2 regions of the Brachybacterium sp. GCM10030252 genome follow, and region 1 is predicted to be linked to the other one. Evidence: predicted binding sites of a transcription regulator. Region 1 holds the regulator's gene; the other holds the start of a gene.
The links. The regulator HrcA, encoded in region 1, represses chaperone genes, less so after heat shock. The targets are predictions, from matches to a motif close to TTNGCACTCGNNNNNNNCGAGTGCNAA.

Region 1 (13,578 bases):
GTCGAGGCCGACGATCTCGTCGAGCGCAACGACCGGGTCTACATGCGCACCACCGCCGGCCTGCGCCGGGTGGATGTGATCTACAAGCGCACGGACGACGACTTCCTGGATCCCGAGGTGTTCCGTCCCGATTCCGTGCTTGGCGTGCCGGGACTGGTCCGCTCGATCCTCGCCGGCAACGTCGTCGTCGCCAACGCGATCGGCAACGGCATCGGCGACGACAAGCTCACCTACACCTATGTTCCGGCGCTGATCCGCTACTACCTGGGCGAGGAGCCGATCATCCCCAACGTCGACACCTGGCGCCTCGAGGAGCCTGACTCCCGCGCCGAGGTTCTCGACCGTCTGGACGAACTGGTCCTCAAACCTGTCGACGGCTCGGGCGGCAAGGGCATCGTGATCGGTCCCGCCGCGTCCCGGACGGAACTGGACACCTTGCGCGAACGGCTCCAGACCGATCCGCGCGGCTGGATCGCCCAGCCCGTGGTCCAGCTGTCCACCATCCCCACGCTGGTGGACGAGGGACCCGCTTCGCGCCACGTCGACCTGCGACCCTTCGCCCTGAACAACGGCGGGGACGACGTGTGGGTCCTGCCCGGAGGACTGACCCGCGTGGCTCTTCCGCGCGGGGAGATGATCGTGAACTCCTCGCGCGGCGGCGGCTCGAAGGACACCTGGGTGCTCGCCGCCGAGCGGCCCGTGCCCTCCCCGGCCGCCCCGGAGGCCCGCGCCCTGGCGAGAGAGGAGGAGCCCATCGAGGATCCGCTGGATGAGAACTACGAGGAGTTCGACGACCCGCCCCGGGAGGAAGCCTCCGAGGAGCAGCGGCGCGAACCGGACCCCGTCACGTCGGCCATCCCCATCATCGATGCGGAGGACGCCCCGGAGTCGGAGCTCGCCGGAGCGGACGGAGTCCAGGGGCAGAGCATTGCTGCCGAGGATCTTCCGGGCATCGTCACCACCGAGCCCGCGGGAGACGGCTCGCAGCCGGCGGGCCCCGGCGAGGCGGACGGGCTGCAGCCGCCCGGTGGCAGTGATCCTGACGGGGCGAAGCCGTCCGCCGCCACCGACCAGCGCCAGAGCGAGAAGGGGGCCGACGATGCTCAGCAGGATCGCTGACTCGATGTTCTGGATCGGCCGCTACGTCGAGCGCGCCGATCAGACGGCCCGGATCCTCGACGTGAAGCTGCAGTCGATCACCGAGGACGCGACCCACGAGGCCCCCCTCGCCTGCGACCGTGTCTACGAGATCTTCGGGGTCCAGGACATCGAGCAGAGCGATCTCACGGTCCAGCGCGTGCTCGACCGTCTGGTGACCGACCGGCAGAATCCCTCGTCGGTCGCCGGGGCCCTCCAGACCGCGCGCGAGAACGCCCGGGGCGCCCGCGAAGTGCTCTCGACAGAGGTGTGGGAATCGCTGAACACGACCTCGCTGGGGATGCCCCGCGGGGTCCGGCCCTCCCGCATGCACGGCGCCTTCCAGTTCGCCAAGGACCGCTGCGCGGTGGTCAACGGCCTGGTGGATGCCTCGATGACCCGTGACGAGGCCTGGCTGTTCCTGCGCATCGGCCAGCTCCTGGAGCGCGTGGACATGTCGGCGCGCATCCTTCAAGCCCATGACCTGGAGGATTCCTCCGATGCCGCGACGGTGATGCTGCTGCGCAGCTGCAGCGCCCATGAGGCCTACATCCGCTCTTACCGCGGGCGCGTGCGAGCCTCCCATGCCATCGAGTTCCTGCTGCTGGATTCGATCTTCCCGCGCTCGGCGGCTCATTGCCTGCTGGAGGTGGACGAAGCCCTCGAGACCCTGGCCAAGCTGCACGGGAACTCCTTCGACCGCATGGGCACGTCCGAACCGGGCCGCCGCATCGTCGGCCGCGCAGCGGCGAGCCTGCGCTTCCGGTCGCTGGATGACATCGTGGCGGATTTCGAGGACGAGATGGAGCAGCTGCAGATGGTCACCGGTGCCGTCACCCGCGCGCTGGGGACGACCTACTTCCATCCGGCCAACTGAGCGAGTCGTCGTGACGCCACCGTCGGCACGGCTCGTGCTCTCCCTGCCCGTCCGGGGGCGCTGGCTCACGCAGAACAGCCCGGCGAACCGGGTGCCCAGTCACGGCACCGAGCTGTTCGCCCTCGCGCACTCGATCGACCTGGTCCCGGTCGGTGCTCGCGACCGGACCGCTCCCCTGACGGTCATGTCCTTGCTCCGGCCCCAGGCGCCGGCGGAGTTCCCCGGCTTCGGCAGGCCGGTGCTGGCACCGCTGGCAGGGACCGTCCACGCGATCCATGACGCCGCGGAGGACCATGCGGCACACCGCGGCATCCCCTCGATCGGATACGCCCTGAGCCAGGCGCGTCGAGCAGCAGAGGGATGGCCCGCACTGGCCGGGAACCACGTGATCCTGCAGGCAGAGCGTCCCGGCCCCGCGGTGTTCGTGGCGCTGTGCCATCTGCGGCGCGGCAGCGTCACCGTGCGCCCCGGGCAGACCGTGGGGGCCGGTGAACAGATCGGACGGTGCGGAAACTCCGGCAACAGCACCGAACCGCACCTGCATCTCCAGGCGATGGACGCCGCCGACCCGTCGGCCGCCGGTCCCGTTCCCTTCAGCTTCCCGCCGGCCGTCTGCCCCGCGGGGCTGCCCCGGAACGGCGAGGTCGTCGACGCCGGATGACGGGCCGCCCGGGCGCTGCCCGGGCATGTGACGTCCACCTGTGACCGGGGATGGGGCGGGAAGGCCGCGGCCCTTCATGAGACGATGAACCGATGCCCCGTGACTGTGCGGGGGACCACGAACGAGGAGAGGACGTAAGCCGGTGACCCCGAGGATCGCGGCCGACGAGGCCCGGGACATCCTTCCCGCGTCGACACCCCAGGAGCGCCTGCGCAACTTCTGCATCATCGCGCACATCGACCACGGGAAGTCGACGCTGGCCGACCGCATGCTGCAGATGACCGGCGTGGTCGAGGAGCGCGCCATGCGCGCCCAGTACCTCGACCGGATGGACATCGAGCGCGAGCGCGGCATCACCGTGAAGAGCCAGGCCGTGCGCATGCCGTGGCAGGTCGACGGCGTCAACTATGCGCTGAACATGATCGACACCCCCGGCCACGTCGACTTCACCTACGAGGTCTCCCGGTCGCTGGCCGCCTGCGAGGGCGCGATCCTGCTGGTGGACGCGGCCCAGGGCATCGAGGCCCAGACGCTGGCGAACCTGTACCTCGCCATGGAGCACGACCTCACCATCATCCCCGTGCTGAACAAGGTCGACCTTCCCTCCGCGGACCCCGAGCGGTACGCGGCCGAGATCGGCCAGCTCGTCGGCGTCGATCCCGCGGACGTCCTGCGCGTCTCCGGCAAGACCGGGCTCGGGGTCGAGGACCTCCTGGATCATCTCGTCAAGACGCTTCCGCCGCCGACGGGGGACGCGGACGGCCCCTGCCGCGCGATGATCTTCGACTCCGTCTATGACACCTATCGCGGCGTGGTGACCTACATCCGCGTCTTCGACGGGTCCCTGACGTCCCGCCAGCGCATCACCATGATGTCGACCCGGGCGCAGCACGAACTGCTGGAGATCGGCGTCAGCTCCCCGGAGCCCCAGCCCACGCAGGGCATCGGCCCGGGAGAGGTCGGGTACCTGATCACCGGGGTGAAGGACGTGCGCCAGTCCAAGGTCGGTGACACCGTCACCAGCTCCGTGCGCGGCGCGACCGACCCCCTGGCCGGCTACTCCGAGCCCAAGCCGATGGTCTACTCCGGGCTGTTCCCGATCGACGGCTCGGACTACCCCGTGCTGCGGGATGCCCTGGACAAGCTGAAGCTGAACGACGCCGCCCTGAACTACGAACCCGAGACGTCCACGGCGCTGGGCTTCGGCTTCCGCGTCGGCTTCCTGGGACTGCTGCACCTGGAGATCATCCGGGAGCGCTTGGAGCGGGAGTTCGACCTCGACCTCATCTCCACCGCCCCGTCGGTCGTGTACCAGGTGGTGATGGAGGACGGCACCGAGGTCGAGGTCATGAACCCCTCGGACTTCCCCAGCGGCAAGATCCGCGAGATCAGCGAACCGATCACCAAGGCCACCATCCTCGTGCCCAGCGAATTCATCGGGGCCGTGATGGAGCTGTGCCAGTCCAAGCGCGGCAACCTCGGCGGCATGGACTACCTCAGCGAGGATCGCGTCGAGCTGCGCTACACCCTGCCTCTGGCGGAGATCGTCTTCGACTTCTTCGACCAGCTGAAGTCGCGCACCCGCGGCTACGCCTCCCTCGATTACGACGTGGCCGGTTCCCAGACCGCCGACCTCGTCAAGGTCGACATGCTCCTCCAGGGCGAACCCGTGGACGCGTTCAGCGCCATCGTGCACCGGGACCAGGCCTACGGCTACGGCGTCGAGATGGCAGGAAAGCTGAAGAACCTCATCCCGCGCCAGCAGTTCGAGGTGCCCATCCAGGCGGCCGTCGGCGCCCGGATCATCGCCCGCGAGAACATCCGCGCGATGCGCAAGGACGTGCTGTCCAAATGCTACGGCGGTGACATCTCCCGCAAGCGCAAGCTCCTGGAGAAGCAGAAGGAGGGCAAGAAGCGCATGAAGAACATCGGATCCGTCGAGGTTCCGCAGGAAGCCTTCATCGCGGCCCTGTCCTCCGACGGCGCCAGCGGCGGCGATGGCAAGGCCAAGGACGGCAAGAAGAAGTGACCCTTCCCGATACCTCCCTCGCCACCACCTCCCTCGTCACCGATATCGCGGGGTCCCCGACTCTGCCGGCCGGTTCCGCCGGGACCATCGAGGCCGTGTGCGTCGTCTCCCAGCTACGGCCCGATTCGGGCAGCGTGGGCACCACGGGCATCGACAAGCGCCCCGTCGACGGGCCGGTGCCGGTCGCCGAGCTGGGCATATACGGCGACGTCCAGGCCGATCGCAAGCACCACGGTGGCGCCGACCAGGCCGTCTACGCTCTCGACGCCGCGGAATCCGCGCACTGGGCCGAGGTGCTGGGCCGCGAGGTCCCTGCCGGTTCCCTCGGCGAGAACCTGCACGTCGGCGGCCTTGCCGTGGATGATCTCGAGCTCGGGGCGCGGGTCCGGGTCGGGACCGCTCTGCTGGAGGTGACCGCGCCGCGCACCCCGTGCGCGACGTTCGCCCGGTGGATCGGCCGAGAGGATTTCCGCGCCATGTACCATGAGCGGGGCCGTACGGGCGTGTATTTTCGGGTGCTCAGGCCGGGCGCCATCACGGCCGGCGACGCGATGGTCGTCGACGAGACCCCGGGCCACGGCATCACGGTCGCCGGCATCTACCGCGGAGCGCGGGACCGGGACCAGGCCCGTCGCCTGGCGGACTGGTCACGCAGCTCCGGCATCGCCCTGCACCGCGAGCTGCAGCGGCGGGTGGAACGTCTGGCACCGGCCCCGGCATGACAGTCCTGGACACCGGCGCCGCCACGGCCGGGGCCCGCACCGCCCCGGCGCGCACTGCCACCTCCTCACCGCGCCCCGGGCGCGAGCTGTCGGTCTACATCCATGTGCCGTTCTGCGCCGTCCGCTGCGGCTACTGCGACTTCAACACGTACACGGCGACCGAGCTGGGCGGCGGCGGCTCGCAGGCGGAGTACCCCGCCAATGCCATGGCCGAGATGGATCTGACCCTCGCCGAGGACGCGGCCGCCGGGTACACCTACGACAGGGTCTCCACGGTGTTCTTCGGCGGCGGCACGCCGACACTGCTGCCGGCCGACGATCTCGTCGCGATGCTCGATCACCTCCGCGGCCTCATCCCGCTGGCCGAGGACGCCGAGGTGACCACCGAGGCCAACCCCGACTCCGTGACCCGGGAGTCCCTAGCCCGACTCGCCGAGGGCGGCATCACCCGCGTCTCCTTCGGGATGCAGTCCGCCGTGCGCTCGGTGCTGGCCACCCTGAACCGCACGCATGACCCCGAGCGCGTCCCGCAGGCGGTGGCCTGGGCCCGCGAAGCCGGGCTCGACGTCAGCCTGGATCTGATCTACGGCACACCGGGGGAGACCCTCGCCGACGTCGAGACATCCGTGAAGGCCGCCCTGGCCTGCGACATCGACCATCTCTCCGCGTACTCGCTGATCATCGAGGGCAATACGGCGATGGCCCGTCAACTGCGCCGCGGCGAGCTCCAGGCCCCGGATCCCGACGACATGGCCGACAAGTACGAGCTGGTCGACGACCTCGCCGTCGCGGCGGGGCTCGACTGGTACGAGGTCTCGAACTGGGCGCGCACCCCCGAGCAGCGCTCGCGGCACAACCTCGCCTATTGGCGGGGCGGGGACTGGTGGGGGATCGGCCCCGGTGCGCACCGTCATCGCGACGGGCTGCGCTCCTGGAACCTCAAGCATCCCAGCCGGTACGCGGCCACCCTGGCCGAGGGCTCCCTCCCGGTCGCCGACTCGGAGCAGGTGCCCGACGAGGACCGCGCCGTGGAGCGGATCATGCTCGAACTGCGGATCGCCGACGGGCTGGCCGTGGAGGCCGTTCCGGAGCAGACCAGGGCGATGCTCGCCGTCCACCGCGACCGGGGCCATCTCGAGCCCGAAGCGCTGACCGAGGGACGTGCCGTGCTGACTCGTCAGGGTCGTCTGCTCGCCGACGCGGTGATCCGCGACCTCGTGTCCTGAGCCGACGGTTGCAGCGCGCCGGCGCCGGGAACGACGCGATGCCGCTTTCGCGAGCACCGTGATGCCAGCGCCTGGAGTGACGTCATGCTGCTCGTTCTGCTGTGTGCGCCGCGTTCGTCGTAGCTGGTGACCACCGACGGGACGTGAATCGAGGGTGCCCGGTGTATAGGGCGGCAGATGCGATCCACGTCCCGCTGACGGTCACGGCCGGCCCGGTCCGCGGACCGGGCCGGGACGTCACTTCACCAGACGCAGGTTCACCGGGTAGTTCCACCATTCGCCCTGGTACGCCTTCACCGCGCCGATGATGGCGAAGATCGCCTGGACCACCTGGGGGATGAACAGCAGACCGAACAGGAACGACCCGATCCCCAGGGTGATGACCGTGATGATCGCGAAGGCGATCCCCAGGACGAAGGACGTGATCATGGCGGCGATCGTGCCGTTCAGCGCCTCGGCGCCGTTGTAGCGCACGAACCGGTTCCGATCCTTGAAGATCACGAACAGGACGATCTGCGCGACAAGGCCACCGAAGAACGGGATCGCGAACTGCAGCAGGGCGGCGAGGTGGACCACGAGAGCCCACGTCCTGGCATCAGAATCCTGCATCGGCTGACCGCTCAGCGGGCCGTCGTGCACGCCCTTGATTCCCGGGGGCGGCGTGTTGAGGTCGGCCGCTCCGGGCGCTCCGCCCTGAGCGCCGTGGCTCTGCTGCCCGTACTGACCCTGGGCACCGTACTGGTGCTGACCGCCGGGCTGACCCTGCGCGCCGTACGGGTTCTGCGGGCCGCTGCGGCCGGGGGCACCGCCGGGGTAGCCACCCTGTCCGGCACCGGCGCCGGCACCGGAAGCCGGCGCGGCGTAGTGGGGCTGGCCATCAGCCGACGGCGGGACCTCGTACGGATCCTGGGCAGCGGGTGAAGCGGGCACCCCGTACGGATCCTGTGCGCCTGCCGGTCCGGAGGCCGAAGGGTCCTGGGCGGGCGGCACCGAGGCGGTTCCGCCGGGCGAGGTGGCCGCGGACTGGGAGCCGGCGTCGTACGCGTACGGGTCGTGCGGGTGCAGGGCCGGATCCGAGGTGGGGCTGCCCACCTCGTCGTCGCCGGCGGGACCGCGAGGCGACGCCTCGGTCTGCCCGGCGCCGGGCTCGTCAGCGGCCGCGGACTGCGAGGCCTCGGCAGGGCCCGCGCCGGGCACGGACTGACCGGTCTCCTCGTGCGAGCTGCTGTCGGCCGGAGCGGGATCGGAGCCGGGTGCCGGAGTGGCGGGCTCGGTGCCGAACGGATCGTGTGGATGCGGAGTCTGGCTCATGATTCCCTCTTCGAGGACGGGCCGGCCCCTCGGGCCGGCGTCGGGCTGACACGACCAGCCTAACGAGCGCAGTGGCCCAGGTCTCCAGGGCGAACCGCCGGGTCCGGTGGGGGATTTCCCCCGCTAAATCAGCTGGGGTCGACCGTCACGAAGTCGATGAGCTCCTCGATGCGTCCGGACAGGGAGGGCTCGACATCTGCATACGAGCGCACGGTCGCCAGGATCCGCTGCCAGCCCTGGCCGACGTCTGCCTTGTCCGCGTGGGGCCAGCCGAGCGCGGCGAGCGTGCCGACCTTGATGTCGGTGCCCTTGGGGATGTGGGGCCACGTCGTCAGGCCCACCCGAGCAGGTCGCACCGCCTGCCACACATCGACGTAGGGATGCCCGAGCACGGAGACGTTGCCCCGCGCACCGGGAAGCCTCATCACCTCGGCGGCGATCCGCGATTCCTTGGAGCCGGGCACCAGATGGTCCACGAGGATCCCGAGCCTGCGGCCGGCAGACGGCCCGAAGTCCTGGACCCGCTCGACGAGGTTGTCGGCGCCTTCGAGCTGCTCCACGACGATGCCCTCGATGCGCAGGTCATGGCCCCACACCTTCTGGATCAGCTCGGCGTCGTGGGTGCCCTCGACCCAGATCCGCGACGCACGCGCGGTGCGGGCCTTCGCCCCCTCGACATAGACCGAGCCGCTCGCGGAGCGCTTGCGCACCGGGGCCTGGCTGCGCGGCGCGGGACGGGTGAGCACGACCGGCTTGCCGTCGATCATGAAGCCGGGGCCCAGCGGGAAGGTGCGGCGCTTGCCGCGGCCGTCCTCCAGCTCGACGATCAGCTCACCGGCGATCTTCTCGACGCGGGTGATGGCCCCGGTGAAGCCCGTCGAGGCCTCCTCGACGACGAGGTCGCGCTGCGCGGCGACCTCACGGGCCACGGGGCGGCGGCGATGATGAGCGGGCGGACCGGAGGAGAGCACGTCGGAGCCGTACCGGTCAGGGAAGCGATCGGATGCTGCAGGCACGCGCGACACCGTACACCGGTGGCGAACACCTCCCTGCGAGCCCCGCCGGGGACGCGTAGGATTGGCACTCGGCAACGGTAGGTGCCAGCCTCGTTCCCGGTGATCCGTCGGCGTCCAGGAGCCCGTCGGCCCGCGAGCGGCTCGAGCACCGGCCGGAAGCCGACATCGAGATCGAGATGTCCGTACGCAGAGCAGGAGGTGAGGGACACGGACGCCCGGAAGCTGCAGATCCTCGGCGCGATCGTCGAGGACTACGTCTCCACGCGTGAGCCCGTGGGCTCCAAGTCCCTCCTGGAGCGGCACGAGCTCGAGGTCTCCGCCGCCACCGTGCGCAACGACATGTCGGTGCTGGAGGAGGAGGGGCTGATCCATCAGCCCCACACCTCGGCCGGCCGGGTTCCCACGGACAAGGGCTACCGCGCCTTCGTCGACCACGTGGCGACGGTCAAACCGCTCTCGGCCCCTGAGCGCCGGGCCATCCAGACCCTGCTCGAGGACGCCGGTGACGTCGAGGAGCTGCTCGGTCGCACGGTGCGGCTGATGGCTCAGCTCACCCAGCAGGTGGCGATGGTCCAGTACCCGGCGCGCCGCCAGGCCCGGATCCGTCATGTCGAGCTGGTCAAGGTCGCCGAGTCCCTGCTGCTGATCGTGCTGATCACCGAGTCCGGCCGCGTCGATCAGCGCACCGTCCCGGTGCTGGCCGCCCGGCCTGCCGAGTTCTACGTGGATCTGCGCGACCAGCTGAACCGCTACATCGCCGGCCGCGAGGTCACCGACCTCGAGCGGCCCGTGGCAGACCTGCTGGAGGTCACCCCGCACGCGGACAAGGCCTCCGTCGCGGAGGTGACCGAGGCGCTGTCGGCCCTCGCCGCCACCCGCGCCGAGGACCGCATCATGCTCGCCGGGACCGCCAACATCGCCCGCTCCGCCGAGGACTTCGCGCGGGATGTGGAGCCGTTGCTGGACGTGCTCGAGGAGCAGCTGGTGCTGCTGCGGCTGTTCACCGAGATGCACGCCTCGCCGGGGTCCGTCGAGGTGCGCATCGGCTCGGAGCTGGAGGACCAGGTCCTCCAGCAGGCGGCCGTGGTGGGCGCCGGGTACGGTGCCGGCTCGCACCTGGCGATCCTCGGCCCCAGTCGTATGGACTACGTCAGCGGCATCTCCACCGTCCAGGCCATCGCCCGGTACGTCTCCCGCTATCTCGAATGACCCGCGCGTGCGCGCACGCCTCGCACCGCGTTCCCGACCGCAAGCAACCACCGCCCCGCGCCCGCTCGCCGCACGCCGCGACCCCCGGACGCCCCGACTCCCCGGTAAGGATCCTTCACCGTGAACGATGACTACTACGAGCTCCTCGGCGTCTCCCGCGACGCCTCCACCGAGGAGATCAAGAAGGCGTACCGGAAGCTCGCCCGCACCCTCCACCCGGACGTGAACCCCGATCCCGAGGCCTCCGAGCGGTTCAAGAAGGTCTCCCAGGCCTACGAGACGCTCTCGAACCCCGACAAGCGCCGCCAGTACGACATGGGCGGCGGCCCGGGTATGGGCGGCGGGTTCCCCGGCGGCGGTGGCGCCGGATTCGACTTCAACGACATCTTCGACATGTTCGCCGGCGCCGCCGGCATGCGCGGCCGCGGCCAGGGTCCGGTGCCCCGTCAGCGCCGCGGAGGCGATGTCCTGCGCCGGGTCAAGATCGACCTGCGCGACGTCGTCTTCGGCACCGAGGAGGAGGTCACCTTCCGCACCGCAGTGCGCTGTGAGCGCTGCGACGGCTCCTGCTGCGAGCCCGGCACCAGCCCCACCCGCTGCACCGCCTGCAACGGCAGCGGCCACGTCCAGCGCGTCGCCCAGTCGCTGCTGGGCCAGATGGTGACCATGGCACCGTGCCCGACCTGCGAGGGCCACGGCGACGTCATCGAATCCCCCTGCACCGCCTGCTCGGGCCACGGACGCACGCCCGCTGAGCGCAGCGTGACCGTGCGCATCCCCTCCGGCGTCGAGAACGGCACCCGCATCCAGCTGCGCGGCGAGGGCGAGACCGGTGAGGCCGGCGGTCCTGCCGGCGACCTGTTCGTCGAGCTCGCGGTCAACGAGCACGAGATGTTCGAGCGCGACGGCGACGATCTCGTGGTGACCATGTCCGTGCCCATGACCTCTGCCGCCCTGGGCGCGACGATCCCGCTGGAGACCTTCGACGGCACCGAGGAGATCGACGTCAAGCCCGGCTCCCAGCCCGGCGAGGAGATCACCCTCAAGGGCCTCGGGGTGACTCCGCTGCGCCGTGAGCGCCGCGGCGACATCCGCGTCGTCCTGGACGTCTCCGTGCCGACCTCGCTGAGCGACGAGGAGCGGGAGCTGCTCGAGCAGTTCGCCGCGATGCGGGGAGACGAGAGCACCCGCCGCCGCGGCCACGGCCCCTTCGCCAAGCTCCGCGACCGCCTGCGCGAGTTCTGAGCCGGCGCCGACGGGAGAGGTGAGCGCCCATGCCGACGACCCCGCCCGGCTTCCTGGTCCTCGATGATGCCCTTGCCGCCGCCCGCGCGGGTGAGGCGCTCACGCTCGACGGCGACGAGGGCCGGCACGCGGCAAAGGTGGCCCGCATCGGCGTGGGCGAGCAGGTGCTGCTCACCGACGCCCCCGGCCGGCAGGTCCTCGCCGAGGTGACCGTCGCGCACAAGGACGCCCTGGAGCTGGAGCTGCTGGCCGATCCGACGCCGGCCGTGCAGCGGCTGCCCCTGCTCAGCCTCGTCCAGGCACTGGCCACCGGTGGCCGCGATGAGCAGGCGATCGAGTCCGCGACCGAGCTGGGCGCGGATCGGATCGTGCCGTGGATCGCGCAGCGCTCCGTCTCCGTCTGGCGCGGGGAGAAGCTGCGCAAAGGCAGGCAGCGCTGGGCCGGGACCGTGCGAGCGGCCGTGAAGCAGTGCCGCCGTGCGGGGATCCCCGCGGTCGACGAGCCGGTGACGACCAAGGAGCTCGTCGCCGACGTCAGGTCGCGCACCGAGGGCGGCTCGCTGGTGCTGGTCCTGCATGAGCAGGAATCGGTGGGCCTGATGGACCTCGCCGATCAGCTGCGCCGGGCGAGCGAGGACGGCACCGAGGAGATCATGGTGGTGGTCGGGCCCGAGGGCGGCATCTCCCCGGAGGAGCTGGACGCCCTGCATGCGGCGGGCGCCCGCTCCGTCCTGCTCGGTCCCGAGGTGCTGCGCTCCTCGACCGCCGGTCCCGCGGCACTCGCGGTTCTCAGCAGCCTGGTGGGGCGCTGGGGCTGAGCCTGCGGCGGGAGTCGACCAGCCAGGGTGCGCGAGAACCTCGCGCGGGAGCCTCGATCAGCCCGCGTGCGCGGGAACCTCGGCGGCCAGGGCCTCGGCGGCCTCGTGCAGCTGAGCGACCTTCTCCTCGCGGACCGACAGCTCGCCCTCGGCCGAGAGGTCCTCGCCGAAGCCCAGCCCGATGGTGTCCACCACGTCTGCGCCGACGCGCGTCATCAGCGCCTCCAGCACCGGCAGCACCTCGTTCGCATCCCGCCAGCCGTAACCGATCAGCAGGGTGGGCAGGTCGTTCCACTCGGCGTAGAGGAAGTCGATCGCGTTCTTCAGGGCGCCGGGGTAGGAGCCGTTGTACTGCGGGGTGAGGATGACGGTGGCATCCAGCGCGGCGATGCGCTGCGCCCAGCTGCGGCCGTGAGCGGTCGTCTTGTCCCCACCGGCCCGAGGGGCGACGGGCTCGTCGAAGGCGGGGAGTGCGACCTCGCGCAGGTCGATGAGGTCCACGTCGAAGCGGTCGCCGACGGTCTCGGCGACCCACTGGGCGACGTGCTCCCCGACACGGTTGGGGCGGGCACTGGCGATGATGATTCCGAGCGTAGTCATGATGATTGAACGTTCTCATACATCGGCCGGGGTATGGCCAGCTGGTACGCGCCGCGTGTGCGATGACTCGCTCCCGGCCGGTACCGCTCCCGTAGACTTCGGGCATGGGAAACACCGCCGCCGACGACCGCGACCCCGACTGCATCTTCTGCAAGATCGTGGCCGAGGAGATCCCCTCGGACCGCGTGTACGAGGACGATCAGGTGATCGCCTTCCGGGATCTGCATCCGAAGGCGCCCCTGCACGTTCTCGTGGTCCCGCGCCGGCACCGGCGCGACGTTCGGGAGCTGGCCGAGCAGCCCGAACTGCTCGCCCGCACCGCCTCCGTCGCCTCGAAGGTCGCCTCGGACCTGGGCGATGGCGATTTCCGTCTGATCTTCAACACCGGCGCCAGCGCCGGGCAGACCGTATTCCATGTGCACGCGCACGTCCTCGCGGGCGGATCGCTCGCAGAAGAAGAGATGTGACCGACTTTGACTGATGCTGTGAACCCGCCCCCGGGCCGCACCCCCGAGGTGCATGAACGGAGGCTGGCGATCCCCGATCACCTCAGCCCGTTCCAGGTGCTCGGCGAGAACGATCAGGCCCTGGCCGCCCTCGAGGACGCCGTCCCCGACACCGATGTCCACGTGCGCGGCCACCAGGTCACCCTGCGCGGCACCGAGGACGCCCTGCGCCGCAGCGAGCACATCATGCGCAGTCTCATCGGACTCGCCGGCAGCGGTCA
Region 2 (15,606 bases), on a different contig from region 1:
CGAGGCGATCACCATCGGCGAGCTGCCGTGATGGGACCGGAACGCGCGGCGGTAGGCGGCCAGGCGCTCGGGCAGCTCCGGTGCATCCAGGATGGGCCCGCCGATCACGACGGGCAGGCCGAGCTGCGCGGCGACTTCCAGGCCCGCGCCGGTCGCCAGGACGAACAGGGGGATCTCCGCAGTGGGGCGAGGATGCGCGGTGACGTCGGCCTCCCCGGCGAGGTGGGCGCGCACCTCCGCGATCTCCGCGGCGAAGCTCTCCGTGTCGGACTCCAGGCGCCCCAGCGCGCGGCGCACCGGTTCGGTGAAGCCGAGCGAACGACCCAGGCCCAGGTCGACACGACCGGGATAGAGACCCTCGAGCATCTGGAACTGCTCGGCGACCACGAGCGGGCGGTGGTTGGGCAGCATGACACCGCCGGAGCCGAGACGGATCGTGGAGGTCTGAGCGCCGACAGCGCCCAGCAGCACTGCCGGGGAGCCGCTCGCGATGCCCGGCACCGCATGGTGCTCGGCGACCCAGAAGCGGTGGTAGCCGGCCGCCTCGACCTGCTGCGCCCGCTCCACCGTGTGGACGAGAGCGGTGCCCTCCTCCTCGTCGCTGCGCGTGCGGGAGCGGTCGAGCAGGGAGAGCCTCATGCCGTGATCAACGCGGGCCACGCCGCTGAGCTTCCCGATCCGGAGGTCTGAAAAATCTCAACTATCAGCGGGGTCCGGCCCGATGCACGTCGATACGCTCGAGGTATGACTGCGCCTCACGTTCCGCTCTCGATCCTCGACCTCGTCTCCATCTCGGAAGGCATGACGGTGCGGGAGGCGATCTCTGCGTCCATGGAGGGCGCCCGGACCGCCGACCGGCTCGGCTACGAGCGCTACTGGTTCGCCGAGCACCACAACACCGAGTCCCTCGCCTCCTCGGCGACATCGCTGCTGATCGATCGCGCCGCCTCGATGACACAGCGGATCCGAGTGGGCTCCGGCGGGATCATGCTGCCCAACCACTCCCCGCTGGCGGTGATCGAGCAGTTCGGCACCCTCGCCCAGTTCCACGGCGACCGCATCGATCTCGGGCTCGGGCGGGCACCCGGCACCGACCAGCTCACCGCGCAGCTGCTGGCCCGCACGTCGGCCGAACCGCAGGCCTTCATCGCGGCGGTCGAGCAGATGCGCGACTGGTCACGGGAGGAGCCCTCGGCCGGGGGCCTGCCGATCAGTGCGTCGGTCGCCCAGGGCACCGAGGTGCCCATGTGGATCCTGGGCTCGACAGCCAACGGGGCGCGCCTGGCCGGACAGCTGGGCATGCCCTTCTCGGTGGCCTCGCACTTCGCGCCGTTCCAGTACCTGCAGGCGCTGGAGACCTACCGCTCGGAGTTCGATCCGTCCGCGAAGTCCGCTCAGATCGAGCGCCCGCACACCATGGTCGGGGTCAACCTGGTCGTCGCCGAGACCGACGAGGAGGCGCAGCGGCACTTCTCCACGCTGCAGCAGATGTTCCTCGGCGTGGTCACCGGCCAGCGGCAGAAGATCCAGCCGCCGCGGCCGATCGAGGAGGTCGCCGCCGATCATCTCCTCCAGCAGGTCGACCAGACACTCTCGATCCGGGCCGTCGGCTCCCCCGCCACCGTCGTGCGCCAGCTGGAGGAGATCGTGGCGACGACCGGGGCCGACGAGCTGATCCTCACCGCCTACTATTACGACCCCGCCGACCGGCTCAAGGGACTTGAGCTGCTGGCCGAGGCCTGGGGGCTCGGCACGGAGGCCAACGGCTGACGGCTGACGGCTGACGGCTGACGCCTGACGCCTGACGCCTGACGCCTGACGCCTGACGGCAATGGTCGCGCCCCGCAGGACGTGCAGGCGCCGACGGGACACCCGATCCGGAGCGATCGACGACCCCGCGGCGGAGGCGGGGAGAGCGGTGCTCAGGCCTGGTCGGGACGGACCACGGCGGTGACGGCGGCGTGGTCGCTCGCGGCCACGCCCTGGATGTCGTGGACGTGGGCGGCGTAGGCCTCGACCGTCAGCCCGCGGGTCATGATCCAGTCGATGCGCGCGGCCCCGGCCTCGGGTCGCCGGTAGTCCGGGAACGTGCCGATGTCCTCGCCCTCGAGAGCGCCCGTCTCGTCGTGGGCGTCCTCGAAGCCGGCATCGCGCAGCACGCGCCAGGGGGTGCTCTCCCCGGCGGCGGCGTTGAAATCGCCCATCAGCACGGCGGGGATCCCGTCGGCCACCTCGCGCAGCCGCTGGGCGATCACCCCGGCGCCCTTCTCGCGGGCCACGTGCCCGGCGTGGTCGAGGTGCGTCACCGCCAGCACCAGGTCACCACCGCCGGCGCGGTCGCGCACGCGCGCCCACACGGCGATCCGCGGGCAGTGCGCATCCCAACCCACCGAGCCGATCAGCTCCGGCTCCTCGGAGACCCAGAACTGGTCCCAGTCCAGCAGCTCGAACCGCTCACGACGGACGAACAGCAGGTTGTGCTCGCCGCGGCCACCGCCCTCACGGCCGTACCCCAGCCGCAGGTGGCTCGCCGCGAGGGCCTCGTCGAGAACCGGGATCTGCGAGGCCAGCACCTCCTGGGTGCCGACCACGTCGGCGTCGGCCGAGCGCAGCAGATCGACCAGCACCGGGGCGCGGTCGTCCCAGTGATCCGCCTGGCCGGCCACGGTGCCGGGGCGGTGCAGGCGGATGTTCTGGGTCAGGACGCTCAGGGCGGGCGGCTGCGCGGACGGGAGGATCATGCTCCCCATCATGTCTCACGCCTCACGCTCGTGACGAGGGGCCGTCCGTGGGACGCCCCGCACGCCGAAGCGGCGAACCCGCATAATTCGCCTATGAACGCTCTGGTGCTGCAATCGGATTTCGGACTCGACGACGGCGCGGTCAGCGCCATGTACGGCGTCGCCGTGGGCGTCGATCCCACGCTGCGAATCCACGACGTCACCCACAACATCCCGCCGTACGACATCTGGGAGGGCTCCTACCGTCTCGCCCAGGTGCTCACCTACTGGCCGGCGGGCACGGTGTTCGTCTCGGTGGTGGACCCGGGTGTCGGTTCGGACCGGCTGTCCGTGGTCGCGCGGACCGCGACGGGCCACTACGTGGTCACGCCCGACAACGGCACGCTCACCCACCTCGACCAGCTCTTCGGGATCACCGAGCTGAGGGAGATCGACGAGACCAGGAACCGGCGGCCGGGCTCCGAGGAGTCCTACACCTTCCACGGCCGCGACATCTATGCGTTCACGGGGGCACGGCTGGCCTCCGGCACCACCACCTACGAGGAGGTGGGCCCGAGTCTGGATCTCTCGACCCTGGTCCGTCTGCCGGTGATCGAGCCGGAGCTCACCGAGGGGGCCGTCGTCGGCACCATCGACACCCTGGACGTGCGCTACGGCTCGCTGTGGACCTCGATCCCGCGGCCGCTGTTCCGCGAGCTCGGTGTCGAGCCCGGCGATCGGGTCACCGTCCGCGTCCACCATCACGACACCGTCGTCCACGCCGCCCAGGTCACCTACGCCCGATCCTTCGCGGCGGTCGAGGTGGGAGAGTCGCTGCTGTACGTGAACTCCCTGGACCGGATGGCGATCGCCATCAATCGCGGCCACTACGCGCGCGCCTTCGCGCTCGGCACCGGCGCCTCCTGGCGCGTGACCCTGGTGCCGGTGCGCTGACATAGCGATGCTCCTCCGACGTGCCTCCCCGGCACCCCGACTCGCCTCATCCTCCTGCCCGCCGCTCCCGAAGGAACCCTCATGAACCGTACGTACTCGCCGGTGACCCAGGTGGTCGCGATCGGCATCGGTGCCGCCCTGTTCTTCGTGCTCGGTCGCTTCGTCGCGATCCCCTCGTTCGTCCCGAACACCTCCATCAGCATCCAGTACGCGATCCTCGCCGTCTTCGCCGTGCTCTACGGGCCGCTGGTGGGGGCGCTCGCCGGATTCCTCGGTCACCTCCTGATCGATGCCACCGGGTTCGGGATCTGGATCAGCTGGGAGCTGGCCTCGGGCGTGTTCGGCCTGGTGGTCGGCCTGCTCGTGCTGCGCCATGCGATCGGGGACGGCGAATTCGGCAGGAGCACCGCGATCCGCGTGAACCTCGCGATCATCCTCGCCAACGCCCTCTCCTGGCTCCTCATCGCACCGCTGGGCGACGTGCTGATCTACGCCGAGCCGGCCGGCAAGGTGTGGGCGCAGGGCACCCTGGCCTTCGTCTCGAACTCACTGACCGCCTGCATCATCGGCACGATCATCCTCTCGATCTACGCCCGCACCCGCACCAGGACCGGGTCGCTGAGCCACGACCAGTGACGGCGCCGTCCCCATCCAGCGCCGGCGATGTGCTCATCGAGCTGCGCGGGTACTCCTTCCAGTACCGCGCGCAGTCCGAGCCGACGCTGCACGACATCGACCTGCGGATCCGGCGCGGGGAGAAGATCGCCGTGGTCGGTGCCTCCGGTTCGGGGAAATCCACGCTGATCAGCGCGATCAATGGCCTGATCCCGCACCGCCACCGCGGCGAGGCCGGTGGGAGCATCCGGGTGCTCGGCAAGGATCCGGCCGCGGTGCCGCTGGTGGAGACCGCGGCCGGGGTCGGCACAGTGCTCCAGGACAGCAACAGCCAGTTCGTCGGCCTCACCGTCGGCGAGGACATCGCCTTCAGCCTCGAGAACCAGCAGGTGCCCCACGCCGAGATGCCTGCCCGCGTGGCCCGCGCCGCGGCCCTGGCCGGCATCGGTGATCGCCTGGAGGATGCCCCGCAGAACCTCTCCGGCGGCCAGAAGCAGAGGGTCGCGATCGCGGGCGTGCTGGTCGACGACGTCGAGGTGCTGCTGTTCGACGAGCCCCTGGCGAACCTGGACCCCGCCACCGGCCGCTCCGCGGTGGAGCTGATCGATACGCTCCACCGCGATCACGGCCGCACGATCGTCCTCGTCGAGCATCGTCTCGAGGATGTCCTGCACCGGGAGGTCGACCGGATCGTGCTGATGGCCGGCGGTCGGATCGTGCTCGATGCCTCGCCCGACGAGGTCGTCGCCTCCGGGCTGCTCGAGGAGCACGGCATCCGGCCGCCGCTGCACGTGGCCGCGCTGCGCTACGCCGGGACGCCGGTCACGGCTCAGCAGCGACCCGCTCGAGTGGAGACGATCGCGCTCAGCGAGGAGCAGATCGGCGCGGTGCGCAACTGGGTCGGCCGCAGCGGCGGCGACAGCGCGATGGGATCGGGTCCCGGCCCGTCGGGCACGATCCCCACTGGGAGCCGAGGGACGAGCACGGATTCGGATCTCCCCCGCTCCGGTACGACGGCCCTGGCCCTCGAGGATGTGCGCTGCGAGATACCCCTTGGCCCCGAGAGCACCACCGCCGTGCTCGAGGGCGTGACCGCCCGGGTGCGCCGCGGGGAGATGCTGGGCGTGCTGGGCTCGAACGGAGCCGGCAAGTCCACCCTGGCACGCGTAATCTGCGGATTCGAGCGCGCCAACGGCGGCACCGTGCGCATCGGGGTGCTCGACGCCACGGGCTGGACCCTCGCCCAGCGCGGGGAGCACGTCGGCTTCGTGCTGCAGGAACCGGGCCAGATGATCTCCAAGCCGCTGGTGGCCGAGGAGATCGCGCTGGGCATGCGCGCCCGCGGCATGGCGGAGGACGAGATCACCCGCCGCACCGCCGCCGTGCTCGAGGTGTGCGGGCTGCGCCCGTTCCGCTCCTGGCCCGTCTCCGCCCTCAGCCATGGCCAGAAGAAGCGCGTCACCATCGCCTCCGTGCTGGCGCTCGAGCCCGAGGTGCTGATCCTCGACGAGCCCACCGCCGGGCAGGACTTCGCCCACTACACCGAGTTCATGGAGTTCCTGCGGCAGGTGAACACGACCGGCACCACCGTCGTGCTGATCACCCACGACATGCACCTGGCATTGGAGTACACCGACCGCGTGCTGGTGATGTCCGACGGCGTCCTGCTCGCCGATGACGATCCGGCCGCCGTGCTCACCGACCCCGAGCTGACCCGGCGGGCGGACCTCGTGACCACGGGCCTGCACGCGCTGGCGCAGCAGAGCGGTCTCGCCGACGCGCACGCCCTGGTGCGCCGTTTCGTCGAGGTCGATCGCGCCACCCGGAGTGCAGCATGATCCCGGGTCCCCTCACGGTCGGAGCCGCGAGTTGAGCGCCCCGCTGCTGGGCTACGTGGACCGCCCCGGTCCGCTGCACAGGCTCTCGGGGGTCTCCAAGCTCGTCCTCGTCCTCGGCGTCGTGATCGGTGCGATGCTGGGATTCGATGTGCGCTACCTGGCCGTCGTGGCTCTGGCCTCCGTCGTGCTCTGGGCCGTCTCCCGGGTCCGGCTGCGGGACTTCGCGGTGGTGCTGTGGCTGATCCTCGTCTTCATCACCCTGAACAACATCGGGATCTTCCTGTTCGCCCCCGGTTACGGCACGGATCTCTTCGGCACCCGCCATGTGCTGCTGGAGGGGCCCTGGCGCTGGGATCTGACCACCGAGCAGCTGTTCTACCAGCTCGCCGTCACCCTGAAGTACGTCGCGGTGCTGCCCGCAGTGCTGCTGTTCGTTGCCACCACGAGGCCACCGGAGTTCGCCTCCTCGCTCGCGCGCATCGGGGTGCCCGCGCGGATCGCCTACGCCGTCTCCCTCGCGCTGCGGTACATCCCCGACGTCCAGCGCGAGTTCCGCACCATCTCCCAGGCGCAGCAGGCGCGAGGCATCGACACCTCCCGCAATGCTCCCCTGAGGGCGCGGGTGCGCAATCTCAGCGCCGTGCTGATGCCCCTGCTGCTGGGCACCTTCGACCGGATCGAGTCGGTCTCTGCCGCCATGGAGCTGCGCGGGTTCGGGCGGGAGCGCGGGCGCACCTGGTCGGTGCGCACCCCGCTGCGCGGCCGCGACGTGGCGGTGATGCTCACCGCGCTGGCACTGGTGGTGGTCCCGGTCGTGCTGCTGGTGATCAACGGCGGGCGGTTCTGGAACCCGTTTGCCTGAGCCGAACCGGCGACGCCGCGGTACCGGGACCCTCGAGCCCCGCTACCGCGGCGGGCACCCTCACTCGCTGGACATCCCCAGCAGGTCGGGCAGGAACAGGGAGATCTGCGGGACGAACACGACCAGCAGCAGCCCGGCCACCAGCGGCACGTAGAACGGCAGCAGGCGGCGGATGACCGGCTCGACCTTGACCCGCCCGATCCGGGCGCCGACGAACAGGATCACGCCGACCGGCGGGCTGATCGTCCCCAGGCACAGGTTGAAGGTGATCATCATGCCGAAGTGGATCGGGTCGATCCCGAGCTCCTGGGCCACGGGCAGGAAGATCGGTGTGAAGATCAGGATCGCCGGGGTGGGATCCATGAACATCCCCACCAGCAGCAGCGCCAGCATCATCAGCAGCAGGATCACCGTCGGTGAGGTCGAGACGCCCAGCAGCGCCTCGGCGATGGACTGCGGGATCGTCGCGTAGGCGAGGACCCAGCTGAGCACCGAGGAGACCGCGATCAGGAACAGCACCACGGCGGTCGTCCGGGTGGCCGCGAGGAACACCTCCGGCAGCTTCCTCGCGGTGAGCTGACGGTAGATGAACCCGAGGATCAGCGAGTACACCACGGCGATCACCGCGGACTCGGTCGCGGTGAAGACACCGGCGAGAAGACCGCCGATGACGATCACGATCATGAACACGGCGGGGATGGCGCGCAGCAGGGTCAGCACGCCGAGCCGCAGGCCCACGCCGCCCGTCGCACCGCCGCCGTCGTGGCCCACCAGGGACCGCCGCCGCAGCGCCACCAGCAGCACCGTGGCCACGCACGCCAGGACCCACACCAGGCCCGGACCGTAGCCGGCGGCGAACAGCGTGGCCACCGACGTGGAGGAGACCAGCGAGTACACGATCAGCGTGTTCGAGGGCGGGATGAGCATCCCCGAGGGTGCGGAGGCCACGTTGACCGCGGCGGCGAAGGCCGGGTCGTACCCGTCCTTGCGCTGGCGTGGACCGAGGATCCCTCCCACTGCGGCCGCGGAGGCGACGCCGGCGCCGGAGACCGATCCGAACAGCGCATTGGCGACCGCGTTGGTCTGCGCCAAGGAGCCCGGCATGCGTCCCACCAGGACTTTGGCGGCGTCGATCAGGCGGGCGGCGACGCCGCCGGTGTTCATCAGCTGACCGGCGAGCACGAAGAACGGGATCGCGAGCAGGGTGAAGGAGTTCGCGCCGGTGAACATCCGCTGGGCGGAGACGAACACGGCCGGCTCGGGGCCGACGACGGCCAGCAGCGCGATGACGGAGGGCAGGCCGATCGCGATCGCGATCGGCGCGCCGACCGCGATCAGGATGACGACGCCGATGATGAGGATGATGCTGGCCAGGAGTGCCGGATCCATGGTCACCGCCCCTTCGTGTCGTCGTCGGTGTCGGCCGCTCGGGCGGCGCCCGTCGGGAGCGCCGCGTCCTCCGGCCCCGCAGGCGGCTCGTCGCCGGCCTCCGCGGTGGGCTCGAGCCGCTCCCCGCGGACCACACGGACGAGATCCTCGGTCGCCAGGGCCGCGATCATGAGGCCTGCGATGGGCAGCGCCAGGTACATCTGGCCGACGGAGAAGGGGAAGCCGGGGATGGTCTGCTCCCAGGAGATCGCCGTGCCGCGCAGCCCGCCCCAGACCATCGCCAGCAGGCTGAACAGCAGGGTGGCCAGCTGGACCAGGATGCGGAAGAGGTGCTGGAGGCGCTGCGGTGCTCGTTCGGCGATGATGTCGACCGCGACGTGGCCGCGTTCGCCGAAGACCAGCGTCATGGCGAACAGGCCCAGCCAGACGAACATGTACTGCGCGGTGGTCGTCGTCCAGGCGCTGGGGCTCTGGAGGACCTGGCGGGTGAAGACCTGCCAGACCACCACGAGCACGAGGACCGCGAACAGCGCGATGCACAGGACCTTGAGGGCGGCGAGGAGTCCGGATCGTGCTCGTGCCATCACGGCGCCTCCTCGGATGCGGCGCGGATCGCCTCGTACATCGCGATGTCCGCCTCGTCCTGGAGGATCGCGTAGCCGGTCTCCTCGATGATCGGCGCGAATGCTGCGGGATCTGGCTCGTGGATCTCCACCCCGCGCTCGAGCATCTGCTCGGTGGCCTTCTCCGTCTCCTGCCGCCAGATCTCCACGAACGCGTTCTGGGTCTCGGTGAACGTCTCTCGCAGCGCGCGCGAGTCCTCGGGACCCATCTCCTCGAGCAGGTCGGTATTGGCCAGGAAGAAGTCGAAGCCGATGAGGTGATTGGTCAGCGTGTAGTGCGTGGCGACCTCGTAGTGGCGCTGGGTGACGTAGCTGATCTCGTTGTTCTCGGCGCCGTCGAGCACACCGGCCTGCAGGCCGGTGTAGACCTCGCTGTAGGCCATCGGGGTGGGGACCCCGCCCATGGCGTTGATCAGGTCGAGGAAGATCTTCGACTCCTGCACCCGGATCTTCAGCCCCGAGAGGTCGTCGGGGGACTCGATCGGGCCCGGGGCGGTGTAGAGGTGGCGGCTGCCCTGGGTGAAGCCCCCGAGCACCGTCAGCCGCATGTCGGGTTCGAGGGAGGTGAACAGCTCCCCCACGATCGAGTCGTCGAGCATCACCCGGTTCTGGTGGTCCATGTCGTCGAAGACGCCGGGGACGTTCATCGGCAGGAACCGGGGCGAGGAGTTCTCGATCTGGGTTCCGGAGATGGCCGCCATGTCGATCGCGCCGTCCGAGACGAGCTGGACGGTCTCCTGCTGATCGCCGAGCGAGTTGTTCGCATAGACGCGCACGCCCCACCGGTTGTCCGTCGCGGCGGCCAGACGCTCCCCGAAGTCGAGCAGGGCCCCGTAGCTGGGATGGTCCTCGGCCTGGCCGAGCGAGACGGACAGGATCCGGTCGACGTCGGTGACTGCTCCGGCGCGGGAGACGCAGCCTCCCAGGAGCGCTGTTCCGGCACCGGCCACGGGCAGCGCCGTCAGGAATCCACGACGCCCGAAGCCTTTCCCGGGTGGCCGCTCTCCCGCGGTGGCGCGGGGGACGTCTCGTCGACGAGACATCGTTGTTCGCACTGCATTCCTCCTCGAATGGACATGCCGCGGCGCTCGGGGCGCGATGTGCGCACCCCCGAGGGCCGTGAAGCCGGATCAGCGTGCCAGGCGCGCAGAATCCGGCATCAACCCTTGCCACGCGTTGCCGGGGCCGGGGCCGGCAGGGACGCGGACATGCCCGGGACCGGAGCATGCGAAGGGCCCCGACCCTCCCTCAGGAGGATCGGGGCCCTGCACTCGCACGGGACGAGCGACACGGGATGAGCCGTGCGGCAGGTGATCAGGAGATCACATCATGCCGCCCATGCCTCCCATACCGCCCATGCCACCCATGTCGTCGCCGCCACCGCCGGCCGGCGCCTTGGGCTCCGGCTTGTCGGCCACGACGGCCTCGGTGGTCAGGAACAGGCCCGCGATGGACGCGGCGTTCTGCAGCGCGGAGCGGGTGACCTTGACCGGGTCGATGATGCCGGCCGCGACCAGGTCCTCGTACTCGCCGGTGGCGGCGTTGAGGCCGTGGCCGACGGGCAGGTTCTTGACCTTCTCGGCCACGACGCCGCCCTCGAGACCGCCGTTGACGGCGATCTGCTTGAGCGGGGCCTCGACGGCGACCTTGACGATGTTCGCGCCGGTCGCCTCCTCGCCGGTGAGCTCCAGCTTGTCGAAGGTGTCCTTACCGGCCTGCAGCAGCGCCACGCCACCACCGGCGACGATGCCCTCGTCGACAGCGGCCTTCGCGTTGCGCACAGCATCCTCGATGCGGTGCTTGCGCTCCTTGAGCTCGACCTCGGTGGCCGCGCCGGCCCGGATGACGGCCACGCCGCCGGCCAGCTTCGCCAGGCGCTCCTGGAGCTTCTCGCGGTCGTAGTCCGAATCCGAGTTCTCGATCTCGGTGCGGATCTGGGAGACGCGGCCGGCGATGCGCTCGGCGTCGCCGGAGCCCTCGACGATCGTGGTCTCGTCCTTGGTCACGACGATCTTGCGAGCCTGGCCCAGCAGGTCCAGCTCGGCGGTCTCCAGCTTGAGGCCGACCTCCTCGGAGATGACCGTGCCGCCGGTGAGGATCGCCATGTCCTCGAGCATCGCCTTGCGGCGGTCGCCGAAGCCGGGAGCCTTGACGGCCACGGACTTGAAGGAGCCGCGCAGCTTGTTGACCACGAGCACCGCGAGGGCCTCGCCCTCGACGTCCTCGGAGATGATCGCCAGCGGCTTGTTGGACTGGATGACCTTCTCCAGCAGCGGCAGCAGGTCCTTGACCGAGGAGACCTTCGAGCTGAGCAGCAGGATGTAGGGATCCTCCAGGACCGTCTCCTGGCGATCGGAGTCGGTGACGAAGTAGGGCGAGATGAAGCCCTTGTCGAACCGCATGCCCTCGGTGAGCTCCAGCTCGAGGCCCATGGTGTTGGACTCCTCGACCGTGATCACGCCTTCCTTGCCGACCTTGTCGAGGGCTTCGGCGATGAGCTCGCCGATGGCCGGGTCGGCCGCCGAGATGGCGGCGGTGTTGGCGATCTGCTCCTTGGTCTCGACCTCGTGGGCCTGGGACAGGAGGGTCTCGGAGACCGCGGCGACGGCCTTCTCGATGCCGCGCTTGAGCGCCATCGGGCTGGCGCCGGCGGCGACGTTGCGCAGGCCCTCCTTGACCAGGGCCTGGGCGAGGACGGTGGCGGTCGTGGTGCCGTCACCGGCGATGTCGTCGGTCTTCTTGGCGACTTCCTTGACGAGCTCGGCGCCGATCTTCTCGTAGGGATCGTCGAGTTCGATCTCCTTGGCGATCGACACGCCGTCGTTGGTGATGGTGGGGGCGCCCCAGGACTTCTCGAGCACGACGTTGCGGCCCTTGGGGCCGAGGGTGACTCGGACGGCGTCGGCGAGCTGGTTCATACCCCGCTCGAGGCCGCGCCGGGCCTCCTCGTCGTAAGAGATGAGCTTGGCCATTGTGGAATCTCTCCCGTGTGGTGTGGTGTCCACCCGACCCTCGTGCCCGCGACGGACGGCACCCCACGCCGTGTTCATGTCCCACGGCGCCGGATCCCTCACGGGGCCGGAATGTTGGTGGCCGGCGAAGCAGCGGACTGCTCCCCGGACAGGCTCACGACTCTCGAGGGCGGCCTCGCCGATCGGCGCTGTCACTCTCGATCATCGAGTGCCAGATCATCATAAGCACTCCGACCCGGAGAGTGCTAACCCTAGGCGGCTTCTTCTGGCAGCGGAACCTCCGGGGAGTCCATTCGCCCGACGATGCAGAACGCGCGCCGCCCTCCCGGATCGGGGGTCGACGCGCGCCCTGCATGCGTGAGAGGCCTTCGGCCTGCGGGATTCAGCCCTCGCCGCCGCCGTCCTCGCCGCCGCCGTCCTCGCCCTCGGCGTCCGCGCCGGGTTCGTCGACAGCCACGAAGGTGATGCGTGCGTCGTACTCATCGCTCTGACGGGCCTCCCCGGCACCGACCTGCTGGGCGAGCGCCTGCGCGCTCTCGGCGTCGGCCTCGTCGCGGTAGAACACGACGGGCTCCTCCTGCGTGTTGTCCGCGGTGGCGACGCCGACCTCCGTCCATCCCTCGCCCTCGAGGGTCTCCTCCCAGGTTCCGGCCAGCCCGTTGATGCCGCCGGCATTGACGACCAGCACGGGAGTGGACAGATCCGGCTCCGGGGCCGGCTCCTCCTCGGTGGTCGCCTCCTCGCCGTCGGCGGGGGCCTCCTCGCTGGACTCGCTCGCGGCGGGTGTGGTGGGGTCCTCGGCCCGCTCGTCCCCGTTGCCGCCCATGCCGCCGATGAGGAAGAGCAGCACGACCAGCATCACCACGGCAGCGCCGATGATGATGATGTAGAGCAGGTTCTGGCGCCAGAACGGCTCCTCGGCGCGGTGGGCGCCGTGGAAGGAGGCGCTGTCCGCCTCCTCGTCGAAACGGTCCGGCGGGTAGGGATACTGGGAATCAGCCACGGCCCCATTAAACCTGCTCCGGGCGGCAGGTTGTCGGAGCACACGCCCCGCACGTCGGCTCGGCACGGACCCGCCTCGGCCCGGGTCGGTCCTCGCTCAGGCCACGCGATCGGCGCCGCGCGCAGGGACGGCGCCGTGCTCGGAGGTGCGCTGCGAGCGCAGCCGGTTCACCAGTGCCGGGGCCGCCCTCAGCGCCGCCGGCTCGTCGAGCAGCGTGTTCAGCCTCACGTAGTAGCCGACCTTGGAGATCCCGATCTCCTCGCGGATCGCGCGCTCCTTGGAGCCGACGTAGCGGAACGTCCGCGATTCCAGGGCGAGGATGCGCTGATCCAGATCCGACAGCTCCGAGGAGGCGGTCGGCGGGGCGTCCTGCGAGCCCTGACGGGCCGCGTCGGGCTCCGCAGAGGCGTCGTGGTCGGAAGGCATGGACCGACAGTACGGCTCCCGAGGCGCCGGTCATCGGCGGCGCGCCGCACCCCTGGCGCGGATGGAAGACTGGTCACATGCCGCAGCCGCTCACCGAGATCATCAGTGCCGATTGGGCCCGCGAACTGTCCCCGGTGGAGGACCGCATCCATGCCCTGGGCGAGTTCCTGCGCGCCGAGGTGGACGCCGGCCGGGGATACCTTCCCTCCGGCGACCGGGTGCTGCGCGCCTTCACCCGCCCGATGGCCGACGTGCGGGTGCTGATCGTCGGCCAGGATCCCTATCCGACGCCGGGACATCCGATCGGCCTGTCCTTCGCCGTCGAGCGCGATGTGCGTCCGCTGCCCCGGTCGCTCGCCAACATCTATACCGAGCTCGAGGACGACCTGGGGATTCCCCGCGCCGTGCACGGGGACCTGACCGCCTGGCAGGACCAGGGGGTGCTCCTGCTGAACCGGGTGCTGACAGTGGCACCCGGCAGCCCCGCCTCCCACCGTCGGCGCGGTTGGGAGGAGGTCACCGAGCTCGCGATCCGCGCCCTGGTGGCACGCGGCGGTCCGCTGGTGGCGATCCTCTGGGGCCGCGACGCCCAGTCGCTGATCCCGATGCTCGGGGGCGTGCCGCACATCGCCAGCGCCCATCCCAGCCCGCTGTCGGCCTCCCGCGGCTTCTTCGGGTCCCGGCCGTTCTCGCGGGCGAACGCGCTGCTGGAGCAGCAGGGCGCCGCACCGATCGACTGGCGCGTGGAGCAGCCGGACTGACCCCGGGTCTGTCGCATCCCGGGGTCGGCGCAGTGCGTCCCGAGACGTGGACCGGGCCGGGGCGGCCTGCGGACGGTGTCCCTACGCCCAGGTCCAGCTCTCCAGGATCTGCCGGAGCTCCGGGGAGATCTCCGTGCTGCCGTAGGTCTCCACGACGATCTGCATCACCTGGTCGCCGACATCGGCGCAGTAGGTCTCCGAGACCACGTCCTGGTCCTCATGCGTCCCGGTGGCGCGATAGGCCACGAGCTCCTGACCATCGAGCTCGACGGGATCGATCTCAGTGGCGTCGCCGGTCTCGTCCCAGCTGAAACCGAGGAACGCGGACTGCTGCTGGCACTCCGCCTGGGCGTGGAGGTCGCTCGAGAAGAGGTAGACGTCCAGAGAGTTGCCGGCGTAGGCCTCGTAGTCCTCCTCGTCGATCTCCTCGTCGCGCAGCTGGATGAGCAGCCCGGTCTCCGCCTCCTCCGAGGTGACCTCGCCCGCGATCCACCCCGCCGGGTACTCGAGGCTGAAGGTCTCCTCCTCGAGGCGCTGGGCCTGGGCGGCAGTGGTCTCCGTGCCCGATCCGTGGTCGCGTCTCTGCGTGGCGAGATAGATGACTCCGCCGGTCACGGCGAGCAGCAGCAGCACGATCACCAGCCCGGCGCAGCCGAGCATGACCCACATCCCCGTCCGCCGGCCCTGCTGCGGCCCCGCGGCCTCCGGCGGCGGCATCTGCCCGCCCGTCGGCACTCCCCCGTGCCCTGTGTGGGGTGGCTGCCCCATGGTCCCTCCTGCCCCCGAGATCGACACCCGCCGACAGCACCGCCCGCGGGTTCGGGACCATGGTACGGAGCGCACTAGTGTGGTGGCACGTCGAGCGACAGCCCGCCCTACCGCCGCGGAGGAACGATGCCCCTCAATGCCGCCCAGTTCTCCCCTCAGGGACCCGGGGTCGACTACGACCCCCACTGGTACCGCAAGGCCGTGTTCTACGAGGTGCTCGTGCGCGGCTTCGCCGACGGCAACGGTGACGGCAGCGGTGACTTCACCGGCCTCATCGAGAGGCTCGACTACCTGCAGTGGCTGGGCATCGACTGCCTGTGGCTGCCGCCCTTCTTCGCCTCCCCGCTGCGCGACGGCGGCTACGACATCTCCGACTACGAGGCCGTCCTGCCCGAGTTCGGTTCGATCACCGACTTCGAACGCCTGGTCTCCGAGGCCCACCAGCGCGGGATCCGCGTGATCATCGATCTGCCGATGAACCACACCTCGGACAAGCATCCATGGTTCCTCGAGTCCCGGTCGGATCCCGAGGGGCCCTACGGCGACTTCTACGTGTGGTCCGACACCGACGAGAAGTACTCCGAGGCCCGCATCATCTTCGTGGACACCGAGGAGTCCAACTGGGCGTTCGACCCGGTGCGCCGCCAGTTCTACTGGCACCGCTTCTTCTCCCAC

Region 2: groL (chaperonin GroEL) is a predicted target of HrcA. The motif match lies at 12,162-12,188, and genes of this name have one in related genera.

Annotation. Positions count from the first base shown of each region.
Region 1 covers NZ_JBHTDM010000004.1:231,319-244,896, forward strand. Annotated here, with positions in the region: gene ACFQRJ_RS02745 (circularly permuted type 2 ATP-grasp protein) at 1-1,119, shown strand, start outside; gene ACFQRJ_RS02750 (alpha-E domain-containing protein) at 1,100-2,014, shown strand; gene ACFQRJ_RS02755 (M23 family metallopeptidase) at 2,025-2,675, shown strand; gene lepA (translation elongation factor 4) at 2,818-4,704, shown strand; gene ACFQRJ_RS02765 (MOSC domain-containing protein) at 4,701-5,426, shown strand; gene hemW (radical SAM family heme chaperone HemW) at 5,423-6,652, shown strand; gene ACFQRJ_RS02775 (DUF4870 domain-containing protein) at 6,890-7,963, opposite strand; gene ACFQRJ_RS02780 (DUF3097 domain-containing protein) at 8,092-8,988, opposite strand; gene hrcA (heat-inducible transcriptional repressor HrcA) at 9,178-10,188, shown strand; gene dnaJ (molecular chaperone DnaJ) at 10,309-11,433, shown strand; gene ACFQRJ_RS02795 (16S rRNA (uracil(1498)-N(3))-methyltransferase) at 11,463-12,251, shown strand; gene ACFQRJ_RS02800 (NADPH-dependent FMN reductase) at 12,309-12,851, opposite strand; gene ACFQRJ_RS02805 (histidine triad nucleotide-binding protein) at 12,956-13,318, shown strand; gene ACFQRJ_RS02810 (PhoH family protein) at 13,325-13,578, shown strand, end outside.
Region 2 covers NZ_JBHTDM010000003.1:236,340-251,945, reverse strand. Annotated here, with positions in the region: gene ACFQRJ_RS01155 (MsnO8 family LLM class oxidoreductase) at 1-639, opposite strand, end outside; gene ACFQRJ_RS01150 (LLM class flavin-dependent oxidoreductase) at 745-1,770, shown strand; gene ACFQRJ_RS01145 (endonuclease/exonuclease/phosphatase family protein) at 1,923-2,741, opposite strand; gene ACFQRJ_RS01140 (S-adenosyl-l-methionine hydroxide adenosyltransferase family protein) at 2,835-3,674, shown strand; gene ACFQRJ_RS01135 (ECF-type riboflavin transporter substrate-binding protein) at 3,756-4,310, shown strand; gene ACFQRJ_RS01130 (DUF3744 domain-containing protein) at 4,307-6,127, shown strand; gene ACFQRJ_RS01125 (energy-coupling factor transporter transmembrane component T family protein) at 6,159-6,989, shown strand; gene ACFQRJ_RS01120 (TRAP transporter large permease) at 7,050-8,378, opposite strand; gene ACFQRJ_RS01115 (TRAP transporter small permease) at 8,381-8,962, opposite strand; gene ACFQRJ_RS01110 (TRAP transporter substrate-binding protein) at 8,962-10,044, opposite strand; gene groL (chaperonin GroEL) at 10,324-11,973, opposite strand; gene ACFQRJ_RS01100 (LytR C-terminal domain-containing protein) at 12,356-12,976, opposite strand; gene ACFQRJ_RS01095 (DUF3263 domain-containing protein) at 13,073-13,402, opposite strand; gene ACFQRJ_RS01090 (uracil-DNA glycosylase) at 13,480-14,163, shown strand; gene ACFQRJ_RS01085 (hypothetical protein) at 14,245-14,931, opposite strand; gene treS (maltose alpha-D-glucosyltransferase) at 15,058-15,606, shown strand, end outside.